Microbulbifer sp. A4B17: one gene and its partner. The protein of the gene in region 2 binds, or shares a complex with, the protein of the main gene of each other region. Links are inferred from orthologs where the notes say so. Each region holds a gene or a part of one and is shown on either strand. Other genes may lie near its edges. The genes, in order: tsaD and tsaB.

Evidence for each region.
Region 1: the proteins of tsaB (region 2) and tsaD are in contact, whole or in part, in a solved structure (PDB 4WQ4), measured with the Escherichia coli proteins. The link is inferred for Microbulbifer sp. A4B17 from one-to-one orthologs.

What each region holds. Positions count from the first base shown.
Region 1 is NZ_CP029064.1:500,786-505,492, forward strand. What follows is about bases 1,873-4,707. They hold tsaD (tRNA (adenosine(37)-N6)-threonylcarbamoyltransferase complex transferase subunit TsaD), read left to right. Parts: upstream 1,873-2,690; coding sequence 2,691-3,725; downstream 3,726-4,707. Other genes in these bases: BTJ40_RS02200 (GatB/YqeY domain-containing protein), read right to left, coding at 1,873-2,104; rpsU (30S ribosomal protein S21), read right to left, coding at 2,302-2,517; folB (dihydroneopterin aldolase), read left to right, coding at 3,770-4,159; folK (2-amino-4-hydroxy-6-hydroxymethyldihydropteridine diphosphokinase), read left to right, coding at 4,162-4,653. In the rest of the region: dnaG (DNA primase), read right to left, coding at 1-1,642; more of BTJ40_RS02200, read right to left, coding at 1,658-1,872.
Region 2 is NZ_CP029064.1:3,479,793-3,491,637, forward strand. What follows is about bases 8,839-11,759. They hold tsaB (tRNA (adenosine(37)-N6)-threonylcarbamoyltransferase complex dimerization subunit type 1 TsaB), read right to left. Parts: upstream 10,690-11,759; coding sequence 9,988-10,689; downstream 8,839-9,987. Other genes in these bases: BTJ40_RS15375 (NAD(P)-dependent oxidoreductase), read right to left, coding at 8,839-9,181; BTJ40_RS15380 (undecaprenyl-diphosphate phosphatase), read right to left, coding at 9,187-9,984; BTJ40_RS15390 (hypothetical protein), read right to left, coding at 10,854-11,654. In the rest of the region: BTJ40_RS15355 (DUF6531 domain-containing protein), read right to left, coding at 1-285; BTJ40_RS15360 (neutral/alkaline non-lysosomal ceramidase N-terminal domain-containing protein), read right to left, coding at 1,110-3,191; BTJ40_RS15365 (cellulose binding domain-containing protein), read left to right, coding at 4,053-6,980; BTJ40_RS15370 (DUF3524 domain-containing protein), read right to left, coding at 7,103-8,233; more of BTJ40_RS15375, read right to left, coding at 8,300-8,838. UniProt on the Escherichia coli protein: Required for the formation of a threonylcarbamoyl group on adenosine at position 37 (t(6)A37) in tRNAs that read codons beginning with adenine.

The DNA of each region.
Region 1 (4,707 bases), 3.0 Mb from region 2 along the record:
CCAGCTGGATAAACAATGCCAGGTCTGCATTGCCGTCGATGGGGAATTGCTGTGGATTTTCGATTTGTGCCGCCAGCTCCGGGTGGTGCAATAGCAGGGCGATCAGCATGCGCTCTGGCGGCAGGAGATATTGGCTCTGGCGGCGCGGACTGTTGTAACTCGGTCCTGCACTTTCGCTGAAGTTGCTGTCGCGCTGCCAGGGTTCCGGCGGTGTGCGGTGCTCCAGCTCTTCGTGAAGGGAGGGTGCTTGGTTTGGCTCTCCCGGTGCAGCTGTAGGTTGCGGGTGGGGCTGTTGCGGCGCGCGAGCTTTTTCTGTGCGGATAACCTCTTGCAGGGTTTCCTTGTCGAGCCCGGTGCGTGAGGCCAGTTGTTGGAACATCAGCTGGCGGTAGACGCCATCGGGCAGCAGGTCCAGTAGGGGGGCGGCGAGTTTGGACAGGCGCGCGCGGCCGTCCATGGTCTGCAGGTTGATATCTTCGCTCAGCAGGTCGAAGAGAAAATCTTCCAGCGGTAGGGATTGCTCCTTAATTAGCTGCTGGAAACGTTCACCGCCCAGTTGGCGTACCAGGGTGTCCGGGTCCTCGCCTTCCGGCAGTAGCAGGAAGCGCAGGCTGCGTCCGTCCTGCATCTGCGGCAGGGCCGACTCCAGAGCGCGGCGGGCGGCGGCGCGGCCGGCGCGGTCGCCGTCAAAGCAAAACAGTAGTTCCGAGGTATGGCGGAAGGCGAGTTGGATATGGTCTTCGCCACAAGCGGTGCCCAGGGTGGCGACGGCGCAGCGGATATCGAACTGGGCCAGGGCCACCACATCCATATAGCCTTCAACCACAATTAGGCGTTCTAAATTGCGGTTGGTCTGGCGTGCTTCCCACAGGCCGTAGAGTTCGCGGCTCTTGTGGAAAATCGGGGTTTCCGGGGAGTTCAGGTACTTGGGTTTGTCGTCGCCCAGTACCCGCCCGCCAAAGGCGATGGCGCGCCCGCGCTGGTCGCGGATCGGGAAAATAATACGGTTGCGGAAGCGGTCGTAGTGATGGCGCGCGTTGGGCTTGGTGTTGCCATCACTGTCCTGGCGGCGAATGGCCAGGCCTGCCAGTTCCAGTTGATCCGCTTTCTCGGGGGTATCGGCTAATGCATTGAGCAGGTTGTCCCAGCCCGGGGGCGCAAGGCCGATACCAAAGTCCCGGGCAATCTCACCGGAGAGGCCGCGATTGCGCAAGTAGGCCACCGCATTGCCTGCGGCGGGGTGGTTACGCAGTTGTTCACGGTAGTAGTCGGCGGCTTTCTCTGTGAGCTGGTAGAGAGATTGACTCTCCCGCTGGCGCTTTTCTTGCCCCGGTGCCAGTTGTTCCCTGGGAACTTCCAGTCCACGGGTGGCCGCGAGTTTTTCCACCGCTTCTGGGAACGGCAGACGATCGTACTCCATGAGGAAGCCGATGGCATTGCCATTGGCGCCGCAGCCGAAGCAGTAATAAAACTGCTTGTCCGCACTCACGGTAAACGATGGGGTTTTCTCGTCGTGGAAGGGGCAGCAGGCAGAGTAGTTTTTGCCTGTTTTACGGAGCTTGACCCGGCTGTCCACCAGCTCGACGATATCTGCCCTTGCGAGCAGATCGTCAATAAAGTGCTGGGGTATCTTGCCGGCCATGGGGATTCGCTCAGCTTAGGCCAGTTGGGCCTTCACCAGTTTGCTCACCGCGCCCATATCTGCACGGCCTTGCACCTGGGGTTTAACCTGGGCGATGACTTTGCCCATATCCGCCATGCTGTTGGCACCGGTGTCTTTGACGGCGGAGGCAACGATATCGGTGATCTCTGCTTCGCTCAGCTGCTTCGGCAGGAATTCCTGGATAACTTCAATTTCAGCCTGCTCTACTGCTGCCAGTTCAGCCCGGCCAGCTTTCTCGTACTGGGTAATGGAGTCGCGGCGCTGCTTGGTCATTTTGTCCAGCAGGGCGAGGATGCGGGCGTCATCCAGGTCGATGCGCTCGTCGACTTCAACGCGTTTTATCTCGGCGTTGATCAGGCGCAGGGTGGCCAGGCGCTCTTTGTCTCGCGCTTTCATTGCGTCTTTAGTGGCTTGGGTCAGGGTTTCCTTGAGAGTGCTCATAATGAGTGTTCCGGGATTGTTGGCAATGAATTTTGGATCAGGGGCTTAGGATAGCTTGTCTGCTGGGCGGGGGAAATGCGTTAGCCCAAACGAAAAACGGCGCGCGAGTATGGCTCGCACGCCGTTCTTTATAGCTCCGCTACGGGCTAAGCCCGTCCGGCCGCCTCGCTGCGACAGGCTTATGCAGCCTGCGGCTCTTAGTAGAGACGCTGGAACTTGCGGTTTTCGCGCTGAAGCTTTTTAGCGTGACGCTTTACAGCGGCAGCAGCTTTGCGCTTACGAACAGCGGTGGGCTTCTCGTAGAACTCGCGACGACGTACTTCAGACAGTACGCCTGCTTTTTCACAGGAGCGCTTGAAACGGCGCAGGGCGATATCGAAAGGTTCGTTGTCTTTGATTCGTACAGAGGGCATTAGGATACCTGTTAAAATTCGTTTCTCTCGGCCATTCCGGCAATGCTCTCGCAGTTGCATCCGGTGGCCGGTTCACAGCGAGGGCGCAAATTCTAAACACTCCTATACGGGATCGCAACCCCATTTTCCAGTATGATAACCGCCCCTCGAAGTAGTCACGAGAATGAGATCAAGTGCGCGTCCTTGGTATAGAAACTTCCTGCGATGAAACTGGCGTCGCTATTTACGATTCTGAGTCCGGTTTGCTCAGCCATGCCCTGTTCAGTCAAGTGGACCTGCATGCCGATTATGGCGGTGTAGTCCCCGAGCTGGCGAGCCGCGATCATGTGCGCAAACTCTTGCCGCTGATTCGACAGGTAATGAAGAAGGCCGAGACCAGCCCTTCAGACCTCAATGGCATCGCCTATACCGCGGGCCCCGGTCTGGTGGGAGCGCTGATGGTCGGGGCCTGCGCGGCCCGTGCACTGGCCTATGGCTGGGATATCCCGGCGGTGGCGGTGCACCATATGGAAGGCCACCTGCTGGCCCCAATGCTGGAGGATAATCCGCCCGCCTTTCCTTTTGTGGCCCTGCTGGTTTCCGGCGGACACACCCAGCTGGTGGAGGTGCGGGGGCTCGGCGATTACGAATTGATGGGTGAATCCCTGGATGACGCTGCCGGCGAGGCCTTTGATAAGGCCGCCAAAATGCTCGACCTGGATTATCCCGGTGGCCCGCGTTTGGCTGCCCTGGCGGAAAAAGGAGACCCCAAACGTTTTACTTTCCCGCGTCCTATGACTGATCGACCGGGGTTGGATTTCAGTTTTTCAGGCCTTAAAACCTTCACCCTGACGACGGTGCGTAAACACGCCCTTGAGGATGGTTTGCCGGACGAGCAGACTTGCGCAGATATTGCCGCGGCTTTCCAGGAGGCGGTAGTGGACACCCTGGTGATTAAATGTCGTCGCGCTATTAAGGCTTCTGGCTATAAAACCCTGGTGATTGCCGGTGGAGTTTCCGCAAATAAATTATTGCGTGAGCGTTTGGAAACGAGCCTGCGAAAGGATAAGGCCAGCGTCTACTATCCGCGCCATGAATTCTGCACTGATAACGGCGCCATGATCGCCTACGCCGGTAGTTTACGTTTAAAAGCAGGGGAGCAGACGAGCCTTGCGGTAGATGTGCGTCCGCGCTGGCCTATGACAGAATTGCCCAAGACCGAACTTTAAAAATCCCAGGGATAGCCTGGCATTAAAAAGAAAAGAGCCGATAAATGGATATTGTTTATATACGGGATTTAAAGGTGAATACCATTATTGGTATTTACGATTGGGAGCGGGAAGTGCGCCAGATGGTCAGTCTCGATTTGGAGATGGCCTTCGATATTAGTGAGGCGGCGCGCACAGACAATATTGAGTACACACTTAACTATAAAGCGGTGGCCAAGCGCTTGATCGCTTTTATTGAAAGCAGTGAGTTTCTGTTGGTGGAGACCATGGCAGAGCAGGCTGCGGCAATTGTCAGGGAAGAATTTTCTGTAAGCTGGCTGCGACTGCGGTTGTCCAAGCCGGGTGCGGTCAGAGGGTCCAGGGATGTGGGTGTCATTATTGAGCGCGGCGAGAGGCCGGCAAAAGGTGCAGCAGCGATGTCTGCGGGAGTGTAAACGTGGCTCAGGTGTATCTCAGCCTCGGCAGTAATATCAATCGTGCGCAATATATCCGCGCAGCGCTGAATGCCCTGGCCGGGCGGTTTGGCGAATTACAGGTGTCCCGGGTCTTCGAAAGTGAAGCGGTAGGTTTTCAGGGCGATAACTTTTACAACCTGGTGGTGGGGCTGCAAACTGACCTGCCGGTAGGGCAGCTGGCCCTGTGTCTGCGCGGTATTGAAGATGCCAACGGCCGCCTGCGTTCCGGTCCCAAGTTCAGTGCACGAACTCTGGATATTGATATTCTCACCTATGATCACCTGACAGGAACTGTCGACGGGGTAAAATTGCCTAGAGGTGAGATTGTAAAAAATGCCTTTGTTTTACAGCCTCTGGCAGAGATTGCACCGGAAATATTGCATCCGGTCGAGCAGAAGACTTACCGTCAGCTGTGGAATGAGTACGACCAGGCTTCACAAAAATTGTGGCCGGTAGAATTTATTTGGCCGTGATTCCAATAATTTTTTAAAAAATGCAGATAAAAAAGCAGCCCTTTGAGGCTGCTT
Region 2 (11,845 bases):
GCTATCCATCAATGCGAGATAAATGGCCTTATCGCGATCATTTAGATGACCGGGAACATTACTTGATTGGGTATTGAAATATTTATTTCGTTCATGCTTTGTATCAGGTGTGGGAGTATTATATATACCGAGATACTGATCATATATCAATTTTAAAGTATTGGTATCAAACATCCCTAGTAATTCAGTAGCATCAACCACCCTCTTAGGGTGAGCCTCGTAAGTCCAACCAGCCCGCACCACATAACGGGCACCCTGAAAATTTTCAATATAGAGCTGTATCAAAAGTTAAATCCTATTAACTACCGACCACTAATTTAACAGTTATTAAATAACCGAATCCATTCAGAATTGCTAAAGCAGTATCTCGTGTCTGTTACCGCAAAGTTGATTGAACTTACTTCCATCTAAAAACATAACCCTTATGCTATAGTCGGCCTGCATTAACAGCTGACGGTCAAAAAACAACCTCACGCCACTGGGTAACGTCTATATAAGCTCCACTGGATAGCAGTCCCATCAAACCTGGCATCATCAAACTACCCACTCTACCTTTTAATTAGTGCTTTCTACTAACAGCCAAGATAGCGATAAAACCTGCCAAAACAATAGATAAATTCATAAACTACCCACAATTTATAATTATCTGCTAAATTTTAACTAAATAGTTACAAAACATACCCAGAAATTCCCGAGCTTATTGTCTTAAGCATCAAACATGATGCTCAAAAGAATGACTTAACCCGGGAAACTAACTTAATTTTGAATTTCGTGACAGGAAAAAACGATTACAGCAGAATACACAGTAAGCGCCACGAATAGATGAAAAGTTTGATCCAATATCAATTATTATCTATCGATAAAAGCAAATTCAGACAAATACCCCACTATTTATTAATTTTAATACAGCAAGCTACAATTTATAGTTTTAAATAGTGACAGGAACACACAGCATACCAGACTCCTAATCTCTCTCAAAAATATACTTAAGGCCTAAAATCGTTCCTCCAATCTAAATCCATATATTTTATTATATGTATCTATCATCAATATAACGAATCTTCAATATACGAGATCGGCTAGATAATCCAGCCGATCTCAAAAAAACATCAATTACTTACGATAAAACTGCTCGATTTCCCAGAGTAGCTGGAAATATTTCCGCTCCAACCACTTTTCCAGTTTCCATAATGTTTTATTCGGTAAGTACCTGATGGTGTATCTTCTCCAATAATCCACTGCCCTTCTGCAAATGAACAAGCCATACAATCAATAGCCGTATCCCGTGTCCAAATAAAACGTGTATCTAAATCATCGTCACTAAGATAAGTTTCCCAACTGCCATTAACTTTGCGCTGTACTTCAATAAAAGTACCTTCAGTTTTTGGATCGTTGCGGGGATGGCCGGAACGAAAGCTAACAGATACCATATCACCTATGCTGTAACTACTATTTACATCATCCCATACCTGTCCAAAGGACTCCCACAGGCGCTTATCATCATAAACAACTCCAATGACATTAATAATTTGATCATCAGATAAATCCTCAGGAGTAGGCCCAGGAGCTATTTCCACACCATTGACCATTGCATAAGCCATTTCGGTATATATTTGTCGATAAGCCGCAAGGGTATTCGGACCATAAATTGTGTGAGCTCCTTCATAATGCTGTCTGTCATATTCTTCTGGGGTAGTTATGTAACCGGAATAGGCATTTGCCAAACCTGCAATCACAACGGTAGTGACACCACTCTCCTCCAAAGCTGACAATACTTCTGCCTCGAGACGCCGTCCTGCCATGGTGGTCATTTCACCTGGCGCAGCTACCAGAGCAATAGATCCTATACGAAATAGCTGGAAAGGCAGGTAGGGTGTATAAAGTGCCTGACCAACCACTTCGCGCTCTACAAACGTAGGTTTGGGGTACTGGCAGGGATCATCTTGAGTATCTTCATATACTGCTGCTGCAGAGAATAGATTCATTAAGCCAAAAAGGGGATAGCCATCAATCACTGACTCGAATAACCCTGCACTTCTATCCCAGTCCTCACCCTCATTTTCCACAGACATCCCTTCAAAAATTCCATCAATTTCACTGGGGCCATCCCAGGTTGACCCCGCGGTAAATGACCAGCCCACTGCGCCTTCACAAATTTCCTGCTGTCCATCACCGGTAAATTCACCAGCTACGGTATACCCCGGGAAATAGATGTGTTGATGCCGATAATCCAAGCTATCTTCAAGCTTCACAGATGCTGATTGATAAAGTGACTGTGCTTTGGCAACTTGCTTTTCTGCGGCTAAAATTAAGCTGTCATATTCAGTATTTCCACATCCATCTCTGGGTCCACAAATATTCGGGGATGCGTCTCCCAGGTTACTATTGGCAAATGCTGCCGTAAATTCACTTGCTGCACCCTGCTTAACCGCCCAAGATTCTAACAATTGACTCGCCGCACCTTTATGATCGGCGCTGAGTTGACGCTGCCCAGTACCCAAAGAGACATTGTGTACTGCGAACCAATTGATAATTCCCAAAGCATTATTATTTCCATCAACTAGTTTAAGCTGGGTCACTGTTTTATTGGTATCGTACTGGTAATTATTAGAATCAGTATTTCCTGCATAGGGAATCGGATTTCGGTTGATACTGGTATCCAGTAATGTCCCCTGCTCTATAAATATGTCACCTGGAGTTAACCCGCTGTCCGCTTCAACGATTGATTGAAAGATACCATCAACAATGACTTTATAGTTATCTTCGGCATATCCGAGGGCACTCATATTTAGCATGACATAATGATCATAGCCTCCTGGACCAACATGAGTATGTGTGGCGGTCAGCATCACATTCTGTTCAGTATACTTACTATTGCCGTACCAACTCTTTAACTTATCTACAACCCCCTGTTTAACGCCTTGAGGAATTCCCTGTAAGTCTGCCGACACAAAAACTAAACGCTTGTCGTCAGCGCTATCAGAAATCACAAATGCACGTGACCATAAGCGGGTGTGGATCCCCTTCGTCGTTTGACCTGTATCGCCATAACCCACCATACCAACATCAGCTGCCGGTCCTGTAATATCATACTTTCCAACTCCGACAAGCCATTCAGATGAATTTGCAAGTGACGGGTACCCAATGAGTAACACCAGGGCAATAAGACAACCATTAATCATTGTTTTCATTATTTCTCCAGAATCATTTCGTGCAGGAATACACCCGTCGTTTCACGAGCGTGAAGACGTGTCTTATTCACTGAAAGTTGATATCTAAATAGATCGCTGCCGAGTAACTCGGAAACACACTTTTAGACATTGAGCCAATTCAATACTTGGCTTTTATTATTTCGTCCTGAAAAGCAGCTTTATTATTTTCAATAAGCACTTTAAACAGCCATTGCCTCCTTGTCTTTGATGCACTAAAGCTGAAGGACAGATCTAGCGCGCTATTCAGAATACCTTACTTGGCAGTATTTGGTACAATCTATACAAATAATTATCCGCCATAAATCTATTAAACTTCAAACTTGAAAATAGTTATTTTGAGTATCAGCTGATTTTTAAGAGTATAAAAAACCTAAACCTGCTTAAATCAAGCAAATACAGACTAATGGTGCAAAGCCAGGAGGGATGAAGAAGAAATTTTTTAAATATATTTAGTGAAAAAATCAAACAGTTCGAATTACTCACAAATTGCTATTCGACCAGTATTTAATACGGAGATCTTAACTTACCCAAACATTTACATCGGTAATACTGATGACCTAGCTTGTGACGAACCAGTCAAGAATATCCTCCCCTAACATTCAAATCTGCATTATTAAGAAATAATATAAAATCATACACTATATCTTAAAAATTTTTTTAGTATTTGGCGCAGATATACAAATAGCTTTGAACTTTATGTATCTACCTGTCTCTGATTTATCCGGGACAATCCATATAGACACATAAGTAATGCATACTAAATTTTTCCCTCTTTCTCTTTTTATCCTATTGATCTTCTTCTCGCTACCGTCCCGAGCCAGTGTAAGTTGCAATGTACAAATGACTATACAGAGCGAGTGGGAAGATGGATATATGGCTTCAGTAGTTATACGTAATACAGGTGCCGAGCCAATTAGCGAGTGGGAACTTTCATGGCAGTGGCCTTCAGACCAAGAGGTCACACTTATATGGAATGCTACTTCACTACAAAATGAAAACTTAATTTCTGTAGTTGGAAAAGAAGGCTATGTAAAGGTACCTGTTGGCCAAGCCCAATCTTTTGGTTTTAACATTAAATACTCAGGTGGTGAGCAGAAACCTTCTCATATTAACGCTAGTTGTAACGACACCACCAACAATCCTAATCCGCCTTCACGAAGGCTGTTAGATCCTCTTTCACAATACAATCTTATTTTAGGCACTCAAACGATCAATCCTAAGTATACATTCACAAAAAAGGGATCACTTCTTGAGAGTGCTGAGGCTATTTACGAAATGGGTTCTAACTTACTCAAGATTGCCCTTTCTCCCAGCTTGTATAGCGAGTTAAGTAACACCGGGCTCGATTATCAATTCAAGCGAATACTGGAAGAGATTCCAGAATTTCAGCAGGTATTGGAGATGGATTTCTCTATCTACATGTTTTGGGTGGAGGACTCAGGTTCCTGGATGGATAATAAAGGAATGAGTGAAGAAGAGCTTCAGTGGCAGTATGACAAAGTTTATTCACTGGCAGAGTATTTACTAACTGAATATAGCGGCTCCGGTAAAACATTTATGATTGGGCACTGGGAAGGGGATTGGAACCTGGTTCAAAAGACTGATGGGATTAGAGATGACAGTCAGGAAACTATCCCCGCTAAGCGTATACAGGGTCTAATTGACTGGGTCAATATTCGGCAAAAAGCCATTGATGATGCCAAAGCAAATATCACCCATTCGGACGTTAACCTATATCATTATATCGAGGTCAATAGAGTTGAATCTGCAATGCAGGGAAAGGAGCGAATAACCAATGCCGTACTACCCCATACCAATGTAGATTTAGTTTCTTATTCAGCTTACGATCTCACTACCAAAGAAAAGCATTCAGATTTTTCTACTCTTCATAGTGAGTTAACCGCAGCTTTAGAATTTATCAATTCAAATCTTCCCAAGAAATCTGGACTGCCATTCGAAAAAAGGGTTTTCATTGGCGAGTATGGTTACGGGGAATCCTGGTTTAAGGATTGGGGAACCCGCTCTGGCGAAGCTCAGGATATGCTATCACGCAATGTAATAAAAACGGCGCTCCAATGGGGTACTCCATTTATTTTGTACTGGCAAATGTATGACAATGAATATGATAGCTGGATCAATGACTTCACTGGTTACTGGCTTGTTGACAAGGATGGTAATAAAAAGGAGATTTATAATACCCACCAGAAGTACTACAAGGACGCGAAAACATTCTTAAATAACTATTATTTGGAAAACTCCTCCCTCCCATCAGAAAGCGAATTCCGAAGCTATGCCTTAAAATGGTTTGAATCTTCGAAAAATCCTACGCAACAATCCAAACCTGACACTACCCCCACGATACCGGAAGAACCCAGTGAACCTTCAGGCCAATGTAATGTGGAATATACCGTTCAAAGTGACTGGGGAAGTGGCTTTATGGCAAATGTGGTTATTTATAATTTGGGGGAGACTCCTCTCGATGAATGGCAATTGCAGTGGAACTGGCAAGGTAACCAATCAATCACACACTTTTGGAATGCACAAGTCACAGAAAGTAACGGGGGTATAACTGTCACTAGTGAATCACCTATTCGAGCAGGAGAGGCCCAGGCATTTGGGTTTAATGCAAATTATTCAGGGGAAAACATCCCACCAATCATCATTGGCAACTGCAAAGGTACTACCGCTACTGAACCTTCACAGTCTGGCGAATCTCCTCACAAGTCTAATAAAAATTTAAAAAGTAACAGTATTAAGCTGTGGTTTATCGGTGATTCGATTACTTACGGGATGACAACTCTCCCTTATAATTCAAACGGATTTCGTAGCCAGGTCTGGGACTATCTTGTCAAAGCAGCCGATGGCAACTCAATCTTTCCTATAGATAAAGAGTCTACCAGTGAGCAACTAATTCTAAAATATAATGGAAAACATCTAAAAACGATTGGTACTATCTCTGGACCAACAGGCCCTGATGACTTTTCTCAACAAACCAAAAATTACTGGCACTCTGGAATACCTGGAGCTACAACTAACGACTTACTTTGCTATCTTGATCCGAGACACCATCAAATCACCCCTGGCTACAATTTCACCCGCTGCCTCGACTCCATAAATAACTTTAATCAAGTTCTCAACGAAAAGTGCAGGGAGAATGCAAGCAGTACAGATTGGCTCACTAATCAAGCCTGTGATTTAACTCAAGATATAACCTCTAAGGATAGCGTAGTCATACCTATACAGCTCGGGACCAACGACATCACTTTCCTCAGTATGAATAGTGCAATTGATTGTAGCCTTCCAATAAAAGAAGACAGTGAATCAGCACAGCAACTAAATGGAGTCGTCAATAATATTATATCGTCACCCCATAACATCAGTGGCACATCAATAACAGATAGAATACAAAGTTACTTTGAGAGCATAGATATACCTTCTGATAAAATTGTATTCTTAATTTCAACCATCCCTCGTCGAACTGAAATGGACGGACAAGATCCGAAAAATTACTGTACTGATTTTTATAATCAAAAAATAAGGAAAACTCTGTCTGAGGCCTCCAACACCAAAAATATTTTCTTTGCAGAGCAAGGGAACATTATCCCTACTGGAGATCCAGTACACCCTACAACTCAAGGCCATAAGATTATGGCTTGTAACTTGCTGTATGGTGAAAACCATGGTCATTCGGATATTCTTTCCTGTATTCTCCCCAATAACATTCCTGATGAAGGGCTATTAAAAGCAATAGATCATATATCCAACTAGCTGGAAGTTCGTCTAACAGGCCCTGATTAACAATTTTCAGGGCACTGCTTTTAAAATCGCCAGTAACTTAGGGGATCCCATTACAATTCAATCCGATTTTAAAAATTGGGGTAGAAGCCAACCTATTTATTAACAAGGCTTACGAATTGGTCTCTATACTCTGCCCACATTACTTTTCCTGAGAACTTACTAAAATCGACTTTTTTTAATTTAGAACCCGACGACAATGACAGGTACATTGATTCCAACTTCAGTATTGCGTCGCTACAACTCGAATAGAGGAAAGGTTTAGGATAGAACTCCGGATAGCACTGTTCATCGGGCACTAAAGGAGTCGCTCCGAGGATAGCCGCTTCCATTACCGCCAATCCCTGAAATTCATGGTAAGCCGTAGATAAGAATATATGGCTATGTCGCAGTACTTGACGATAGTCTTTAGCACTTTCGAGATATCCAAATATTAGTAGATGTCCAGCAAATTCCTCTTGTATTTGAGTAAACTCAGTGGGGCTATTGCGAAATGATTGCCCCATCAGATTGACAACAAACTTAACGTTGCTAGCTTTCAAGCCCCGGAGGATTTCCAGCAATCGGTCTGCACCTTTGTCATACTCCCAGCGGGCGGCCCAACTGATAATTAAGGTATCTTCACCAGCCTCACCCAAATAAGCATTCTCTGCTCGGCAACTCCAAGAAAATACCTCGTCATTTGCCCTACTATCAAAAACGATATCTTCTATAGGTACGGGAAGAACTCGTGATTTTTCTTTAATCTCTTCACAAACGCCTTGCGGAACACAATCGGGAAAGCGCTTTAGTAATTTTTCAGTGCCCTCTAACAAGGTGCGGCGGTTGTATTCGGAGTTAAATAGGACCAGGTCACAAGCCAAAGCCGTGTAAATATTCAGTAACTGGGGCTCAATCGAGCGAAAGGCATCGGAGCTAACTGGATATGCAAACTGATTCTCATGGAAATACACAACTGTGGGCACCCCTACGATTTCGGGGACTAATCCGCGCAAAGCACTCAGGTCAGTCATTGATGTGGCAACAATCAAATCCCAACCCTGCTTTAGAACTTGCGCAGGTTTCCCTCTACCCCAGGAAAGGCTGTTACCGCGAATACGCCAACTAAAGTAACGTGGAGGCAAAGTGAGTAGGGTCCATTGCCACTCGGGAAATGCCTTTACCAATCCTTCGCGCCAACGCTTGTGACTATCCGCATCATAAGCAGAGAGTAGTAAAACTTTCATAGAGTGGTAACAAAAAGGAATGATACCGGGATCAAACTTAACCCCGGTAGGTATTGATGGAACGAATTAATCGAAGGATCGTACATTCATTAAGCGTGCGAACAAACTGGAGGTATCCCAACGAGCCCCTCCGATGGCCTGTACTTCGCTGTAAAACTGATCCACCAGAGCAGTAACTGGCAATAAGGCGCCGTTGTGCTGTGCCTCTTGAAGCACTATCGCCAGATCTTTACGCATCCAATCCACAGCAAAACCATGATCATACTCTCCAGCCAGCATGGTTTTTGACCGGTTTTCCATTTGCCAGCTTTGCGCAGCCCCCTTGGAAATCACATCAACTACCTGTTCCCCATCTAAACCGGCAGCTTTGGCGAAGTGTAAGCCCTCAGCAAGCCCTTGAACTACACCTGCAATACATATTTGATTGACCATTTTACACAACTGACCGCTGCCTACAGGTCCCATCAGGTTGATCGCTCTTGCATAGCTGTTGATGAAGGGCTGTACTTTGTCGAAATCAGCTTTATCTCCCCCGATCATAACCGTCAAAAAACCATTCTCAGCGCCGGCTTGACCTCCAGAAACAGGAGCATCCAGAAAACCGATTCCCTTTTCATTGGCGGCAGCCGCAAGTTCACGGGCAACGTCTGCAGAGGCTGTTGTGTGGTCCACAAACAAAGTCCCTTCAGTCATACTATTGAATGCCCCCTTCCCGCCTGTTACCACCTGGCGAAGGTCACCATCATTGCCCACGCAGGCAAAGACGACCTCTGCACCTTTAGCAGCTTCGGCAGGTGTTGCAAAGCTTTCGCCATCATATTCTTGTAGCCACTGATCCGCACGACTAACTGTGCGATTGTAAATTCGCACCATATGACCCGCATTGGAAAGATGACCAGCCATGGGGTATCCCATTACCCCCAATCCAATAAATGCAACTGTTGCCATTTCTTCTACCCCCATATCATCCAAATAAGTATCGCTCCGAGAATCAGGCGATAGATCGCAAAAGGAGCCATCCCAATGCGGCTAATAAATTGCAGGAAAAAATGAATACATAGATAAGCACTCAGACAAGATAGAACTGTACCCAGCAATAAATCGTTCCATGGCACACTTTCTAGAGTAAGCAGCTCCACCGTCAACAACATAGCGCTGAGCGCGATTACAGGGATGGACATCAGAAATGAAAAACGTGCGGCAGCTTCCCGCTTCATTCCAAGCATCAATCCCGCAGTCATGGTGATACCAGAGCGAGAAGTACCAGGAATCAGGGCCAATACTTGTGAGAAACCAATCAAAAGTGCTTTTTTCCAATTTAACTGGGCCAAGGACTCTACCCTGCGACCCTTGACATCTGCCCACCACAGCAATACGCCAAAGCCGATAGTAGTGGCAGCGATAACACCTGCAGAACGCAAGTGGGTTTCGATATAGCCTTTAAACACCAACCCGGCCAACCCCACGGGAATTGTGGCGAGAACAATCAGCCAGGCCAATCGCCCCTCATCGGTAAACTGTTTGTCCGTAAAACCTCCGAGGCCATCCCTGATTAACACCCAGATATCTTTACGGAAGTAAAATACTACTGCCAATAAAGAGCCAAAATGGACAGCCACGTCGAAGGCCAACCCCTGATCCTCCCAGCCCAATATCTCAGAGGGTAAGATCAAGTGTGCAGAACTGGAGATAGGGAGAAATTCTGTCAGGCCCTGAATCAGGGCCAGTATTACAATCTGAAATGTATCCATGTGCTATTGGGATCGAATTTTTTGTCGTTTTTTCCATGTGACTTCATTGCGCAAATAAACAGGCTCAAGCTCTTCAGCAGTAACAGAATTGCCTTGCTCCAACAATGGAACTGCCAGTTGCGCTATATCCCGAGCGTAAATGAAGCACGCCTGATCAACCGCTTCCAGTGACGCCTGCCGAAAAACGTCGTAGTGCAAGCCCGGGCCCGCCCCATAAATTGGAGCGGAGACCTCTGAATCCTCTAGAGACAACAAAACCTCTTCCGGGTTCTGTACAGCTTCCGGGATCAAGCTCTCACTGGGTGAGTTAGTAGAGTAAACCCCCCAATATACCTGTTGCATGCGTGCATCCAGCATCGCCACTATAGGATATTGTCCCCACTCCGGATGCGAGCGCCGGGCTCCAAGGGCAAGGGCAGCGAGACTGGAAACCGGAACTACCGGCAGATCGGAAGCATAGGCCAACCCCTGCACACTGCTAATTGCAATTCGAAGACCGGTAAATGACCCCGGCCCTTGGCTGACAGCAAGGGCATCCAGGTCGGCGAGCTTCATATCGGCTTCTGCGAGGACTTCATCCACCATTGGCAAAAGGCGACGGGTATGGTCTCGCTCAGCCTGCACGAAACGTTCAATCAATTGGTCATCAGATATGAGAGCAACAGAACAGGCTCCCGAAGTTGTATCCAGGGCAAGTATTTTCACAGCGTTCTTAAACCTGGTCATTAAAAGTGGGGGGGAATTGTGGCACGGGAGCAGAGGGGAGTCATGTCCAATATCGCAACCTACAACTAAAAAACCCCGGCACTAACCGGGGTCTTTTAGGAGCAACCCAAGCATCTTGCTTGTGGCGCCCTTGTAATACAATCCTATGCGGCCTTCTTCGGTGGACGGCCTCGACGAGCTGCACCAGGCTTTGGTGGGCGACCGCGGCGGGCTGGGGCCTTCTTGGGAGCTGCTGCAGTGGCTTTCTTGGGCCGTCCAACTCTTTTTGCCGGCTTGGCTGCTGCAGAAGCCTTCTTTGGACGCCCAACTTTAACTTTCTTCGCCGTGGTAGCGGCGGCCTTCTTGGGGCGACCAGGCTTTTTCGCTGCACTAGCCTTAGCCGCGGGTTTCTTCTTAGTCTTTTGAGCTTCGGCCTTTAATTTAGCCTTAGCTTTCTTCTCTAATTCTTTTACTTTGGCAGCAGCTTTCTTTGCAGCTGTTTTTATCTTGGCTTCAGCCTTCTTCTCAGCGGACTTAAGCTTCTTGGCATGCGCCTTTTCTTTAGTCTTCACCCAGCGCGCTTCAAACGCCTTGAGAGCGGCAGCCAACTCTTTATCCGCTTTACTGGAAAGGCTTTTAGACAGGATTTCCACCTTTTCTTTTGCGGCAGCCTCAGCTATACGCACGGCATCCATAGCCTTGGCTTTGGCAAGATCCATCTTTGCTACTGCCAGCTTGGCACGTAAATCTTTCGCCTTGGTATTGGCGCTGGCCAGCGAAGTCTTTGCCGTTGCCGAACTGCTTTTCTGCGCTCGTGCTTTTGCCTTAGCTACTCGATCCATTTGCGAGTCCAGCGATTTGGTCGCTGATTCTACCGCCTTCTGCGCTTTCACGACTGCTGGCGACGGTGCAGTCGCCTTGGTTGCTCGTTTCGCGCGTGTACCCTTTTTTACTACTCTTGCCATCCCTTGTCTCCTCACTGAAAGAAGAAGTACATCCAAAAGTGTGCCGGCAGCATTGCCTTTTAGCTATCGAATAAAAACTGTAACCGGCCGTTTTTATTACTTATGCAAATCGCCGCACCGCCTATTTCGATACAACTTTATCAAAGTTAATAAAAATACCCGGCATTGCAAGTAAAAAAGCGAAAAATGAG